Regions from separate parts of the Streptomyces sp. NPDC041124 genome, predicted to be linked through region 3. Evidence: riboswitches for the same ligand, from Rfam matches in the RefSeq annotation. Region 3 holds a riboswitch; each other region holds the start of a gene.
The links. A riboswitch is a leader RNA that binds a small molecule or an ion and turns the genes downstream of it on or off. The one in region 3 is predicted to bind cobalamin.
Positions count from the first base shown of each region.

Region 1 (3,682 bases), 370 kb from region 3:
GTTCGCCCTCCTGTGGGCGCGCATGGAGTCGGGTGCTTCGGACACCGTCGCGGTCATGCCGTTCATGGACGACCCCGGCACCTACTGGATGTACCTGCTCAGCCAGGCGTTCGGCTGGTCGGGGCTGCTGTGGGCCTGGGGCACGGTCATGCTCGGTCTGCTGCTGTCGGGACCGCGCCCCGCCCGGCTGCCGGTCTCTCGGCAGGTACTGGAGCGCTGGCACCGCACCACGAGCCTGACGACCATGGCGCTGATGTTCGCGCACGCGCTGATGTTCGCGGCGGAACTCGTACGCTACGAGACGAAGGTGGACTGGGCGCAGCGGTTGTGGGTGGCCTTCGCCGACAGCTTCGTGCCCGGCTGGTACGACTCCGGCACCGGCGAGATCGCCATCCCGCTCGGACAGGGGGCCCTGTACCTGGCGATTCCGCTGGGACTGCTGTTCTACGTCCGGCACCGCATTGGCGCGAACACCTGGCGGCGGCTGCACCGGTTCGTGATCGTCGTGTACGTGCTGAGCGTGTGGCACACGCTGCTGTACGGAACCAACGTCTGGTACGGGGAGTGGCCGCGCACCGTCCTGTGGCTGCTGCAACTCCCGGTTGCGGCACTGCTGTTGCTGCGTCTACTGAGACCGGCCCGGCGGGCCGAACGGCTGGGCTCCCCCGGTGGGGGCGCGGCCCGGCCGGACTGGTGGGTGCGGGCGGCGGGACGGGCCGCCGTAGCGGCCGTCGTCGTCGGGCTGGTCGTCGTGGTGGTGTCGGGCCGTGACGGCGGACGGGACCGCCCGGACCACCCGCCCGTGACGGCCCCTCACGCCCAGGAGACGGACTGACGGCCGGTACGGCGCCCCGGGATGGGATGATGGCCGACGACAGGGCGACGGCGGAACGAGGAAGCCGGTGTGAATCCGGCGCGGTCCCGCCACTGTGATCGGCGAGCGAGTTCCGACAGGCCACTGCCCGGCAGCGGGTGGGAAGGGCGGGACGAGCATCGACCCGAGAGCCAGGAGACTCACGCGGTCGCCTCCTCGACGACCACCGGGGCGGATCTCCCCGGAGAGAGGGACGGCACCGCGTGCCCGCAACGCCCACCGGACGAACGATGGACGACAAGAGGCCCGCAACGGCCACCGACCCCGTGCCGTGCCGCATCGTCGTCTGCCGCGACTGCTGCTGCGGCAGCCCCAAGGTGACCGGCGTCGACCACACAGCTCAGACCGAACGCCTGCGCGCCGCGGCACCGGTACGTGTCTCCGACTGCCTCGACGCCTGCGAACACGCCAACGTCGTCGTCGTACAGCCCTCCGCCGAAGGCCGCGCCGCCGGCGCCCGGCCCGTCTGGCTCGGACTGGTCAACGACCCGGACGCGACCGAGGACATCGCCGCCTGGGCACGCGCCGGCGGACCGGGCGTCGCACCCCGGCCGGACATCCTCGACCTGTACGCCATCACGCCGCCACGACGGCGTACGGCCTCCTGACCGTACGGACGCGCACGGTGGTGGTGTGAGCGCGCCGGGCGTGACCGGTCCGGCTGCTGCTTCACGCCGGCTGCCAGACCTGGGACAGGTGCCCCGCAGCTACTCGAACCGTTGCGGAGTCAGCCCCATCGAGTACTCCTCCGGCCGGCGGAGCACGCGCCGGCTCAACTACGGCGGCGACCGGCAGGCCAACGCCGCCCTGCACCGCATCGTCATTACCCGCCTGCGCCACGACCCGCACACCCAGACGTACGGCAGGGGCTCGCACGCGGCAGCGTCGCGATCACCCGGGTCCGACTGCGTGCGCGCGGACTGCCGTGCCTTTCCAGTAGTCCTACAGCGGTGCTCACTCGGCCGTTGAGGCCAGAAGGCACGGCAATCCGCTACTTCACCGGGCTGACCCGCTTGCTCGAACTCAGAGCAGGTCACGCTCCATCAGGTCGTCCGCTTCCTCCCAGGTGACGAAGGAGCACGCTCCGGTATTCAGGTCGACGGCCACGGGCAGGTTCCCGCCGAGTTGCATGTCCTGACGTCCGTGATCGAGGTACTCGACATGGTCGTAGGGAGCGATGAACCGTCCCTTGTCCGTGAAGCAGTACTCGGGAATGATCCTCACGTTGGAGGACAGCCCCCATGCTCTGCTTTCCTCCGTGAGGAACTCCGCGGCCCTGCGCTCGGCTTCTTCCGGGTCGAGCATGTCAGTTGGTCCTCATCACGTAGTAGTCGCGGTATCTCTTGTGCGCCGGATTGGCCTTGCCCGACTGGAAGTCGAGGAAGACCACCTTTCCATCGATGTTCGCGACATTGAAGTAGTGGCCCACGCCCTTCCTCGGCCATGCTCCTATGATCGCCCGGGCACCGGGTCCCCAGCGCAGCATGTCGCTCACGATGACGTTGAGACCGCCGACCTTCCGGAACGGTAGCCCCGTCATCGCTGACACCTCGGCCCGCGTCAGCGGGCGGTCTGCTCCGGACACCCCGTTCGGATTCCGGCCGGCCATGAGGTCGTCGCCGGCGGTCGCACACAGTCCGCAGTTCCTCCGGCCGCCCTCCGGGTTGATGCGGCTCATGGACGACGGGGTCTCCGGTGTGTAGTAGGGGAGTCCGAACCGCGTCGAACTCGGTTCCCCGTAGTAGCGCCCCCCGCCCGGCTCGACCGCGGCTCTGCGCCATCCCGTCAGGCCGCCGATTCCGACGAGGGCGATCTGCTGGGTCAGTTCCTCGGCGGCTTCGGCGTACAGGTCGGCGAGGGCGTCGCAGCCCTGCTGGCGGAGCATGTATTCGGCGCGGTAGAGGCGGTAGGCGGGGCGGACGGGGAGGTACTTGTCGACGAAGGCGCCGGCGCCGCCGTTCTCGCCGGTGAATGCGTCGTGCAGGTCCCCGGCGAGGACGAAGGGGGACTTGAAGACGTCGACGAACGCGTCGCCGAAGATGCCCGCGGCTTCGCCGAGGCTGTCGACGCGGTCGTTGTTCGGGTCGTCGGGGGTCAGTCCGCTGGGGTCGGTCAGGAGGGTGGGGACGTTGTCGGCGTAGGCGTAGGGCGATATGTACGGCGTGGTCCGGGCGCGGGTGGCGGGGTCGGGTCGGGTGAAGCGGCCGGTGGCGGTGTTGTACTGGCGGGCGTGGAGGTCGAGGTTGCCGGTGGTGGTTTCGTAGCGGGCGCCGGTGTAGGAGGGAGGGCTTGCGGGGGCGCCGCCGGTGACGGTGCCCAGGACCCGGGTGCCGAACGGGTCGTAGGCCCAGCGCTGGTAGAGGGTGCCGGTGCCGTTGGTGACGTCGACCGGTGAGCCCTGGGTGTCGTGGTGGTAGAAGAAGAGCGCACCTGTGCCGGTCTCGACGGAGGTGGGCTGGCCGAGGGGGTCGTAGCGGAAGGACTGCTTGATGGTCCAGGCGCTGTCGTATTCGGTGGCCAGGACCGGCAGCGGGGCGTTGGGGTCCCACTGGGTGCGGTGGGTGACCGCGCCGTCCTTGAGGGTGGCGACCTGGTTGCCGCTGGCATCGTGGTCGTAGGTGTAGGCGGTGCCGCCGACGGTGGCGGCGGAGATCTGCCCGGCCAGGTCGTAGGTGTAGGTGTCGGCGCCCTTCTTGGTCTGGTTGCCTTCGGCGTCGTAGTCGTAGGCGGTGGTCGTGGTGCCGGTGGTGGTGGAGGTGAGCTGGTCGGCCGCGTCGTAGGTGTAACTGGTGGAGGTGGTGCCGAGGG
Region 1 is NZ_JBVIYR010000004.1:19,931-23,612, reverse strand. Features, by position in the region: gene ACZ6A9_RS11795 (ferric reductase-like transmembrane domain-containing protein) at 1-835, shown strand, start outside; cobalamin riboswitch at 868-1,016, shown strand; gene ACZ6A9_RS11790 ((2Fe-2S) ferredoxin domain-containing protein) at 1,105-1,482, shown strand; gene ACZ6A9_RS11785 (transposase) at 1,508-1,843, shown strand; gene ACZ6A9_RS11780 (hypothetical protein) at 1,898-2,179, opposite strand; gene ACZ6A9_RS11775 (DUF6531 domain-containing protein) at 2,181-3,682, opposite strand, start outside.
Region 1: linked by a shared signal. The riboswitch ahead of ACZ6A9_RS11790 ((2Fe-2S) ferredoxin domain-containing protein) and the one ahead of ACZ6A9_RS13425 (energy-coupling factor ABC transporter permease) in region 3 are both predicted to bind cobalamin.

Region 2 (3,682 bases), on a different contig from region 3:
GCCTGCGTACCGCTGTGTTGACGAGGGGTTACCTCCCTGCCGCGCCCTCACCTAGATTTCCGAGCGCCTTACCGTCGGTGATCAGTGAGGGGACGGAAACCGTCTGATGTCACAAGCCCCGGAAACCAAGGGAGGGCCGGTGGTGACGCCCGCGCGCGTCGTCATCGCCCTCTGTCTCGTCGCACCGTTCGTGGCCATGCTGTGGGTCGGTTCGTACGCCAAGACCGACCCCGTCGTCATCGGCATCCCGTTCTTCTACTGGTACCAGATGCTCTGGGTGCTGATCTCCACCCTGCTGACGATGGTCGCGTACAAGCTCTGGCAGCGTGACCAGCGCGCCCGCTCGGCCTCGAAGGGCGGTGCGTCGCGGTGAACGACGGCGTGAACGGCGTGGCACTCGCCGTCTTCATCTTCTTCTTCGTGCTCGTCACCGCGATGGGCTTCCTCGCCGCGCGCTGGCGCAAGGCCGCCAATGAGCACACGCTCGACGAATGGGGCCTGGGCGGGCGCTCGTTCGGCACCTGGGTCACCTGGTTCCTGCTGGGCGGGGACCTGTACACCGCGTACACCTTCGTCGCCGTGCCGGCGGCCATCTACGCGGCGGGCGCGGCCGGGTTCTTCGCCGTGCCGTACACGATCCTGGTGTACCCGCTGATCTTCACCTTCCTGCCCCGCCTGTGGTCGGTGTCGCACAAGCACGGCTACGTGACCACGTCCGACTTCGTGCGCGGCCGGTTCGGCTCGAAGGGGCTGTCGCTGGCCGTCGCGGTCACCGGCATCCTGGCGACGATGCCGTACATCGCGCTCCAGCTGGTCGGCATCCAGGCCGTGCTGGACGTGATGGGCGTGGGCGGCGGGGAGGACACCAACTGGTTCGTCAAGGACCTGCCGCTGCTGATCGCCTTCGGTGTGCTCGCGGCGTACACCTACTCGTCGGGCCTGCGGGCCCCCGCGTTGATCGCCTTCGTCAAGGACACGCTGATCTACCTCGTGATCGCGGTGGCGATCATCTACATCCCGGTCAAGCTGGGCGGCTTCGACGAGATCTTCGCCTCGGCGCGGGAGGCCTACAGCGAGACCAACCCGGCCACGGGAGCGCCGCGCGGTTCGCTGGTGCCGGCCGAGGCGGGCCAGTGGACGTACGCCACGCTGGCGCTGGGTTCGGCGCTCGCGCTGTTCATGTACCCGCACTCGATCACGGCGACGCTGTCCTCACGCAGCCGTGAGGTGATCCGCCGCAACACCACGATCCTGCCGCTGTACTCGCTGATGCTGGGCCTGCTGGCGCTGCTCGGCTTCATGGCGATCGCGGCGGGCGTGAAGGTGCAGAACGGCCAGCTGGCGATCCCGCAGCTGTTCGAGAACATGTTCCCGGCGTGGTTCGCGGGCGTGGCCTTCGCGGCGATCGGCATCGGGGCGCTGGTGCCGGCGGCGATCATGTCGATCGCGGCGGCGAACCTGTTCACCCGCAACATCTACAAGGACTTCATCAAACCGGACGCGACACCGAGGCAGGAGACCAAGGTCTCCAAGGTCGTCTCACTGCTGGTGAAGGTGGGCGCGCTGGCCTTCGTCCTGACCATGGACAAGACCGTCGCCATCAACTTCCAGCTGCTGGGCGGCATCTGGATCCTGCAGACCTTCCCGGCACTGGTGGGCGGCCTGTTCACCCGCTGGTTCCACCGCTGGGCGCTGATCGGCGGCTGGGCCGTCGGCATGGTCTACGGCACGGTCGCCGCGTACGGGGTGGCCTCGCCGACGCAGAAGCACTTCGGCGGGTCCGCGAAGGAGATCCCGGGGATCGGCGAGATCGGCTACATCGGTCTCACGGCCTTCGTGATCAACGTCGTGGTGACGGTCGTGCTGACCTTCGTCATGCGGGCCCTCAAGGCACCCGAGGGCGTCGACCAGACGAAGCCGGGCGACTACACGGCGGACGCCGGCGACCCGGGCGTCCAGGTGGAGCTCCCGCCCGCCACGGCCGGCAGCGCGCACTGACGCCGCAGGGCGACGGACGACGGGCCGCCGGAGGAGAACCGGCGGCCCGTCGTCGTACCCGTGCGGCACGGTGCCACGGGCCGATCGCCGAGCTGGAGAGCTGACTGTCCGACACCAACGCAGCACAACATATGGGGTTGTCGGCGGCACCCGGCACAAGATGTATGCTCATGCTCGCTGTCGCCGCAGGGGAATCCGGTGCGAATCCGGAACTGTCCCGCAACGGTGTACCCATGCCTTGCCCCCGCACGCGCATGGGCGTCAGTCCGAGGACCTGCCGACAGTGCGCCCGGCCGTCCGGTCCGGGTGCCCTGACGTCCGGGCCTCGCGGAATGGGCCGGTGGACGCGACGCCCCGTGCGCTCGTGTACTGCCCCCCGCGCTCTTCGAGGCCCCCGTGCCGAGCGAGGGAGAGCCCCACGTGACCATCGCGCCAGCCGATCCGGCTTCAGCGATCGACGTGACCCGGGAGAGCGAGGGCCCCGGTGCCGCGCTGCTGCGGACCCTGACGGAGCTGACCGCCGACCTGCCCGACGCCGACCCCGGCCGGGTCGCCGCCGCCGCGCTGCGCGGCCGGTCCGCGGTCGCGGACTCCGACGCCACCGCGCAGCTGCGGGAACTGGCCACCGAGGCGGCGGCCGGGCTCATCTCCGAGGACCCCGCCTACTCCCGGCTCGCCGCCCGGCTGCTGACCATCGGCATCCGCGCCGAGGCCGCCTCGCAGGGCGTCACCTCCTTCACCGGGTCCGTCGCGACCGGACACCGCGAGGGCCTGATCGCCGACCGCACCGCCGCGTTCGCCGCGCTGCACGCGGACCGGCTCGACGCGCTGATCGACACCCGCGCCGACGACCGCTTCGGCTACTTCGGCCTGCGCACCCTGCACAGCCGCTACCTGCTGCGGCACCCGGTCACCCGCAAGGTCGTCGAGACGCCCCAGCACTTCCTGCTGCGCGTCGCCTGCGGTCTCGCCGAGGACGACAGCGCCCGCTCGCTGGACGAGGTGGCCGCGCTCTACGGCCTGATGAGCCGCCTGGACTACCTGCCCTCCTCCCCCACGCTGTTCAACTCCGGTACCCGGCACCCCCAGATGTCGTCCTGCTACCTCCTCGACTCCCCCAAGGACGAGCTGGACTCCATCTACGACCGCTACCACCAGGTCGCCCGGCTCTCGAAGCACGCCGGCGGCATCGGTCTGGCCTACTCCCGCATCCGCGCCCGCGGTTCTCTGATCCGCGGCACCAACGGCCACTCCAACGGCATCGTCCCGTTCCTGAAGACGCTGGACGCCTCGGTCGCCGCCGTGAACCAGGGCGGGCGGCGCAAGGGTGCGGCGGCGGTCTACCTGGAGACCTGGCACCTGGACATCGAGGAGTTCCTGGAGCTGCGCGACAACACCGGTGAGGACGCCCGGCGCACGCACAACCTGAACCTCGCGCACTGGGTGCCGGACGAGTTCATGCGCCGGGTGGACACCGACGGCCCGTGGTCGCTGTTCTCCCCGGCGGACGTGCCGGAACTGGTCGACCTGTGGGGCGGGGAGTTCGACGCCGCGTACCGGGCCGCCGAGGCGAAGGGCCTGGCACGGAAGACCCTCCCTGCGCGCGAGCTGTACGGCCGTATGATGCGCACCCTCGCGCAGACCGGCAACGGCTGGATGACCTTCAAGGACACCGCCAACCGCA
Region 2 is NZ_JBVIYR010000001.1:166,129-169,810, forward strand. Features, by position in the region: gene ACZ6A9_RS00810 (DUF3311 domain-containing protein) at 107-373, shown strand; gene mctP (monocarboxylate uptake permease MctP) at 370-1,998, shown strand; cobalamin riboswitch at 2,123-2,294, shown strand; gene ACZ6A9_RS00820 (ribonucleoside-diphosphate reductase subunit alpha) at 2,419-3,682, shown strand, end outside.
Region 2: linked by a shared signal. The riboswitch ahead of ACZ6A9_RS00820 (ribonucleoside-diphosphate reductase subunit alpha) and the one ahead of ACZ6A9_RS13425 (energy-coupling factor ABC transporter permease) in region 3 are both predicted to bind cobalamin.

Region 3 (3,682 bases):
CGCGAGTGCGAAGGGGGGGCTGCCCGGTCGAGACCGGGCAGCCCCCCCCCTTCGCGGTCGTTGACCGCGGTCAGCGCAGCGCCGTGCGGTAGGCCTTGGCCACCGAGGTGACGCCGATGGCGAGCACGATGAGCGCCGCCCCGCCGTAGGCCGATTCCTGCGACTCCCAGAGGGTCTTGGCGTCGGCGAGGAAGTCGGGGTTGAACAGCTCCTGCTGGTACAGCACCCAGGCCAGCGGCAGGGTGAACGCCGCGTGGGCGAGCGCGTACCAGCCGGCCAGCCGGACGGTCCAGCCCTGTCCGGCCACCCGTGCGACCCCGACCACCGCGAGACCGGCGAGACCGGCCAGAACCGGCCACAGCCAACCCGACCACAGGTCCGGGTTCAGCACCTCCACCTGCCGCCCGTCGTCCGCCCGGTACGGCTCGGCGGTGTGCTGCCAGACGATCAGCGCGAACAGCAGCACGTCCCACGCCACGGCGGCCAGGGCCGCGACACCGCCCCGGTCCTGCTGCGGGACGTCGGGCAGTTCGTCCGGCGTCCAGCGGTCGCCGGTGGTACCGCGGCGGTACCTGATCCGCTCGGTCACGGCGAACACCACCGTGATGGCGGCGACCAGCTGGGCGCCGACGCCTATCAGCGTGCCGGCGCCGACGCGCAGGGCCGCGCCGAGGCCGCCGCCGTCGGCCACCTCCAGCAGGGCGAGCCCCAGGGAGAGGGCCGGCAGCACGCCGGCCAGCAGGGTGACCAGCACGCGAACATAGGCGGGATACAGGTCCGGGCCGATGAGGACCAACGGCCGTTCGGTGTACTGGGCCGCGTACCGCACCGGGTCCCCCAGTTCGCCGAGCACCTCCCGCTCGGCCGTCCGGTGGTCGCCGCCCCGGCCGTCGATGGTGTCGGCGATGGTGGCGCGGAGCTCTTGGGCCACGTCGTCACGCTGGTCGGCCGGAAGCCGCCGGACGACCTCGTGGACGTAGCGCTCGGTGAGCACCCCCGTACTCATTCGTTCTCCTTGGTGAGTCGTGAGATCGAGGCGACGAGTTCCTGCCATTCGCGCACCAGGCCCTCCCGGACGCGGGATCCGTCGGGGCTGACGCGGTAGAACTTGCGCGGCCGGGACTCGTCGGTGTTCCACTCGCTGGTCAGCAGCCCTTGTTTCTCCAGGCGCCGCAGCAGTGGGTACAGCGTGTTTCCGTCGACGGTGACCCCCGCGTCGTCGAGCGTCTCCAGGAGCGCATAGCCGTACTGCGGTTTCCGGAGCAGCGCCAGACAGGCGAGCACCACCGTCCCGCGGCGCAGTTCCTGCGCCTGGCTCAGGGTCAGTTCTTCTACGGACACAACCCACACGATACTGTGTGCCGCACACTAATGTCACCCCCCGAACAATGTGAATGTTCCCCTCCGGCGCTCCGAACGCCCGCTCTCCGGCGCTCCGCACGCCGCGCCGTCCGACACCCTGAACGCCGCGCGGCACGGGAGGACGCACGGACCGGTGGACGCCTCACCGTCCGCGCGCCCCCGGTGGCGGCTTGTCACCGGACCGGAACGGGCACTACTGTCACCACGCCTTGGTGACGGGAAATCGGTGCGATACCGGTGCGGCCCTCGCCACTGTGATCGGGAAGTCCGGCTCCGGCCCTCACGGGCAGCCACTGGGTTCTTCGGAACCCGGGAAGGCGGAGCACGGGCGGTGGTACCCGTCAGCCAGGAGACCGGCCAAGGCGCGTCAACCATCCACGAGGTGCTGGAGAGGGTCTGCTGAGCCATGCACATAGCCGAGGGTTTTCTGCCACCGGCGCACGCGGTCGCCTGGGGCGTCGCGTCGGCGCCGTTCGTCGTCCACGGAGCCCGGTCGCTCGTCCGTGAAGTGAGGGAACATCCCGAGAGCACACTGCTGCTGGGCGCCTCGGGAGCGTTCACCTTCGTCCTGTCCGCGCTGAAACTTCCCTCGGTGACGGGCAGTTGCTCCCACCCCACCGGTACGGGACTCGGCGCGATCCTGTTCCGGCCGCCGGTCATGGCGGTGCTGGGCACCATCACGCTGCTGTTCCAGGCGCTGCTGCTCGCCCACGGCGGGCTGACCACGCTGGGCGCCAACGTCTTCTCGATGGCCGTCGTCGGCCCGTGGGCCGGGTACGGCGTCTACCGGCTGCTGCGCCGGTCGGGTGCGCCGCTGATGGCGGCCGTGTTCTCCGGCGCGTTCGCCGCCGACCTGTCGACGTACTGCGTGACGAGCGTGCAGCTGGCGCTCGCCTTCCCCGACCCGGGCAGTGGATTCCCGGGCGCGCTGGCCAAGTTCGGGGCCATCTTCGCGGTGACGCAGATCCCGCTGGCGGTGAGCGAGGGCCTGCTGACCGTGCTGGTGATGCGCATGCTGGTGCGGTCGAGCAGGGGCGAGCTGACCCGGCTCGGCGTACTGGTCACCTCGGTGGCCGGAGGGAAGCCGGCGAAGTCGGCGGAGGGGGTGGCCCGATGAGCCGCGACGCGAAGATCAACGCTCTGCTGCTGCTCCTGGTGGCCGCGCTCGCGGTGCTGCCGCTGGCGCTCGGGCTCGGCGACCACAAGGAGGAGCCGTTCACCGGTGCGGACGCCGAGGCGGAGACGGCGATCACCGAGATCGACCCGGACTACGAACCGTGGTTCTCCCCCCTGTACGAACCGCCGTCCGGGGAGGTCGAGTCGGCGCTGTTCGCCCTCCAGGCGGCGATCGGCGCGGGCGTCCTCGCGTACTACTTCGGACTGCGGCGCGGGCGGCGGCAGGGCGCTGAACGGGCGCGGGAGCGGGCCGCGGCGGGCACCGGCGCCGAGGCCGGCGCGGGGGACGACGCAGCCGCAGAGCGGACGGTCTGACGGCCCGTGCTGCCGATCGACGCGGCGGCGCACAGCAGTCGCTGGCGCCGCCGCCATCCCGTGGACAAGGCCGTACTGGGACTCGGCCTCACCGTGCTGGCGGTCTCGCTGCCGCCGTGGCCGGGCGCGGCCCTGGTGCTGGTGACCGCGCTCGTGGTGCTGCTCGGCCCGGCCGGGGTGCCCGGGCGCCGGCTGTGGCGGGCGTACCGGGTGCCGCTGGGCTTCTGCGTCACCGGGGCGCTCCCCCTGCTGGTGCGGGTGGGCGGACCGGGCGGCTTCGTGTCGCCGGCCGACGACGGGCCGCTGCGCGCCGCGGAGTTGCTGCTCCGCACGTCGGCGGCGTCCCTCGGGGTGCTGCTGTTCGCGTTCACCACACCCCTGTCGGACCTGCTGCCCCGTCTGGTGCGCGCGGGTGTGCCCGCGCCGCTCGTGGACGTGGCGCTGGTGACGTACCGGATGAGCTTCCTGCTGCTGGACTCGGTGCGCCGGGTCCGCCAGGCCCAGGCGGCCCGCCTGGGGCACACCACCCGGGCGGCGACGTGGCGCTCGCTCGGCGGGCTCGGCGCCACCGCGTTCGTGCGGTCCTTCGACCGGGCGGCGCGGCTGCAGTCCGGGCTCGCCGGACGCGGCTACGACGGCACCCTGCGCGTGCTGGTGCCCGAGGCCCGGGTGTCGGTGCGGTTCACGGCGCTGAGCGTGGCGCTCCTCGCGGCGCTGGCCGCCCTCACCCTCGTACTGGAAAGGCTCTTGTCGTGAGCGAGACCGTGCTGGTGGCGCTGCGGGACGCGTCGTTCGCCTACGAGGACGGCCCGCCCGTGTTCCGCGGCCT
Region 3 is NZ_JBVIYR010000004.1:392,419-396,100, forward strand. Features, by position in the region: gene ACZ6A9_RS13415 (HAAS signaling domain-containing protein) at 71-1,006, opposite strand; gene ACZ6A9_RS13420 (PadR family transcriptional regulator) at 1,003-1,341, opposite strand; cobalamin riboswitch at 1,556-1,738, shown strand; gene ACZ6A9_RS13425 (energy-coupling factor ABC transporter permease) at 1,769-2,479, shown strand; gene ACZ6A9_RS13430 (energy-coupling factor ABC transporter substrate-binding protein) at 2,476-2,853, shown strand; gene cbiQ (cobalt ECF transporter T component CbiQ) at 2,860-3,609, shown strand; gene ACZ6A9_RS13440 (energy-coupling factor ABC transporter ATP-binding protein) at 3,606-3,682, shown strand, end outside.

Region 4 (3,682 bases), on a different contig from region 3:
GCTCGGCACCTACCTCGGCGGCTGGCGCATCATCCGCACCATGGGCAAGGGCCTGACCGACCTCCAGCCGCAGCAGGGCTTCGCCGCCCAGACCAGCGCCGCGACGGTCATCCTGGCCTCCTCGCACCTCGGCTTCTCCCTCTCCACCACGCACTCCGTCTCCGGCGCCGTGATGGGCGCGGGCCTGGGCCGCAAGGGCGGTGTCGTCCGCTGGTCGACCGCCACGCGGATGTTCGTCGCCTGGGGTCTGACGCTTCCCGCGGCGGCCCTCGTCGCGGCCGTCGCCGAGTGGATCTGCGGCTTCGGCAGCTGGGGCACCGCGGTCGTGGCCGTCTTCCTGGTCGCCTCCAGCTTCGCCATCTGGAAGATCTCCCGGCGCGAGGTCGTCGACCACACCAACGTCAACGACCACGACGTCCCGGGCGAGGAGCCCGGCGTGGTGACGCAGGCGATGGCCGCCGTGACCCCGCCCCCGGCGGGCATCGTGAGCGAGGAGCTCGCGGCCACCATCCCGGCACCCAACGACCCGGCGTCACCGGCCAAGACCACCGTCTGACCGCGAACCGGTACGAAGGAAGAGAAGCACCATGCAGATCGACTGGGCAGCCCTCGGCTCCGTCTTCGGCGTCAGCCTCGTGGTCACCGTGGCCCTGGTGGCCCTGTTCACCCTCGGCATCACCGGCCTGTCGCGCCGCGAGCGGGCCGCCGCGCAGGGCGAGTCCGCGGTCCTGGCCGTCACCGGCGCCTACGCCTGCTTCGCGGCGTGCGCGGCCGCGGTGGGCTACGGGATCTACCTGATCATGGCCTGACCGCGGACCGGATCATGCCCTGATCCAGGATCGCCACCGTCCGGCGGGCGGTGCGGGAGCCACGGCTCCCGCACCGCCCGCCGACGTGTGCCCGCCTTCGCCCGCGGTTCACCCACCGGAACCCCTCTGTGGATCTCGGCACACTTCAGCCTCGCAGGTCAACGGCAGGTTGACGGCCCTTCGGGGGCCGTGGTGGACTGCCACAGCCAATACGGCGGCAGGAGAGGAAGCCGGTGCGATTCCGGCGCGGTCCCGCCACTGTCACCGGGTGAACACCCGGGAGCCAGGAACTCTCACCGCCGGTCTCGTCGAACCAGGGCGCGGACACCCTGAGTGAGGACATATCGCCATGCGCGGCAGCCTGTCGAGGTCGATCAGCGACACCCCACCCCGTTCCGGGGCCGTTCCCTCCGGATCCGTCACCGGCTGACCCATGGGTGCCGATCGCGTGTTCGCGTACGGCGCCGCCGCCGGCCTCCTCGGCGACCTGCTGCTCGGCGATCCCCGCCGTGGGCATCCGGTCGCCGCTTTCGGGCGGGCCGCGGCTGCCGTGGAACGGGTGCTGTGGCGCGACGACCGGGGCCGTGGCGCCGTGCACACCGCCGTGTGCGTCTCAGGCGCCGTGGCGCTGGGCGGCCTGGCCGCCCGCTGTGTGCGCTCCTCCCCCGCCGCCTCCGTCGCCCTGACCGGCGTCGCCACCTGGGCGGTCGTCGGCGGCACCTCGCTGGCCAGGGAAGCCCGTGCCGTCGGCCGGGCCCTGGAGGCGGGGGACGTCGAGGCGGCCCGGGCACGGCTGCCGCACCTGTGCGGCCGGGACCCGCAGGCGCTGGACGCCGACGGGATCGCCCGCGCGGTGGTGGAGTCGGTCGCCGAGAACACCTCGGACGCCGTGGTGGGGGCGCTCGTGTGGGGCGCCGTCGCCGGTGTGCCGGGCCTGCTCGGCTTCCGGGCCGTCAACACGCTGGACGCGATGGTCGGCCACAAGTCCCCCCGCCACCGCCGTTACGGCTGGGCCTCCGCCCGCCTCGACGACGTCGCCGGCTGGCCGGGTGCGCGGCTGACGGCCGTGCTCGCGGCCGCCGCGGGACCGGATCCGCGCGGCGCGGTGCGGGCGTGGCGGGCCGACGCGCACCGGCACCCGAGCCCCAACGCCGGCCCCGTCGAGGCGTCCTTCGCCGGTGCGCTCGGGGTGCGGCTCGGCGGAACGCTCTCCTACGGCGGCCGGGTCGAGCACCGGCCGGTGCTCAACGGCGGCGGCCGGGCCGTCGCCGTCCCCGACATCGACCGGGCGGTACGGCTGTCACGGCGCGTGGGCTGGCTGGCGCTCGGCGCCGGTGCCCTCGCTCGGAGCGTGTGGAAGGGACGCAGGTCATGAACGGTGGGGGGCTGCTGGTCGCCGGGACCACCTCGGACGCCGGCAAGAGCGTGGTGACCGCCGGGATCTGCCGGTGGCTGGTGCGGCGCGGCGTCAAGGTCGCGCCGTTCAAGGCACAGAACATGTCGCTGAACTCGTTCGTGACCCGGGAGGGCGCCGAGATCGGGCGGGCTCAGGCCATGCAGGCGCAGGCCTGCCGGGTCGAGCCGACGGCGCTGATGAATCCGGTGCTGCTCAAGCCGGGCGGCGAGAGGTCCAGCCAGGTGGTCCTGATGGGCAGGCCGGTCGGCGAGATGAGCGCGCGCGGCTACCACGGCGGGCGGCAGCAGCGGTTGCTGGGCACGGTGCTGGACTGTCTGGAACAGCTGCGGAACACGTACGACGCGGTGATCTGCGAGGGCGCCGGCAGCCCCGCCGAGATCAACCTGCGGCGCACGGACATCGTGAACATGGGGATCGCCCGGGGCGCCGGGCTGCCCGTGCTGATCGTGGGGGACATCGACCGGGGCGGCGTCTTCGCGTCCTTCTTCGGCACCCTCGCCCTGCTGTCCCGGGAGGACCAGGACCTGGTCGCCGGGTTCCTGGTGAACAAGTTCCGGGGCGACGTGTCCCTGCTGGAGCCGGGGCTCGACATGCTGCACGGCCTGACCGGAAGGCCGGCGTACGGCGTGCTGCCCTTCCGGCACGGGCTCGGCATCGACGAGGAGGACGGGCTCCGTGTCTCGCTGCGGGGCGCCGTGCGGGAGTCGGTGGTGGCCGCGCCGGTCGGCGAGGACGTGCTGCGGGTCGCGGTGTGCGCGGTGCCGCTGATGTCGAACTTCACGGACGTGGACGCGCTGGCCGCCGAACCGGGCGTCGTGGTGCGGTTCGTGGACCGGCCGGAGGAACTGGCCGACGCCGACCTCGTCGTCGTCCCGGGGACGCGCGGCACCGTACGGGCGCTCCGGTGGCTGCGCGAGCGCGGGCTGGCCCGGGCGCTGGTGCGCAGGGCGGCCGAGGGGCGGCCCGTGCTCGGTGTCTGCGGCGGCTTCCAGATACTCGGCGAGCACATCGAGGACGAGGTCGAGAGCCGCGCCGGGCACGTGGACGGCCTCGGGATCCTGCCCGTGCGGGTGCGGTTCGCCCGCGACAAGACGCTCACCCGGCCCGCCGGCCGGGCCCTCGGGGAGCCCGTCGAGGGATATGAGATCCATCACGGGGTCGCCGACGTCCTGGGAGGCGAGGCGTTCATCTCCGACGACCATGGCCACAGCCTGGACGGCTGCCGGGTCGGGCAGACCTGGGGCACGCACTGGCACGGCTCACTGGAGTCGGACGGGTTCCGGCGGGCCTTCCTGCGCGAGGTGGCCGCCGCCGCGGGACGCCGCTTCGTCCCGGCCCCCGACACCTCGTTCGCCGCGCTGCGCGAGGAGCAGCTCGACCGGCTCGGCGACCTGATCGAACAGCACGCGGACACGGACGCGCTGTGGCGGCTCATCGAGTCCGGCGCGCCACGAGG
Region 4 is NZ_JBVIYR010000002.1:59,392-63,073, forward strand. Features, by position in the region: gene ACZ6A9_RS04650 (inorganic phosphate transporter) at 1-556, shown strand, start outside; gene ACZ6A9_RS04655 (hypothetical protein) at 588-809, shown strand; cobalamin riboswitch at 986-1,121, shown strand; gene ACZ6A9_RS04660 (cobalamin biosynthesis protein) at 1,243-2,184, shown strand; gene ACZ6A9_RS04665 (cobyric acid synthase) at 2,181-3,682, shown strand, end outside.
Region 4: linked by a shared signal. The riboswitch ahead of ACZ6A9_RS04660 (cobalamin biosynthesis protein) and the one ahead of ACZ6A9_RS13425 (energy-coupling factor ABC transporter permease) in region 3 are both predicted to bind cobalamin.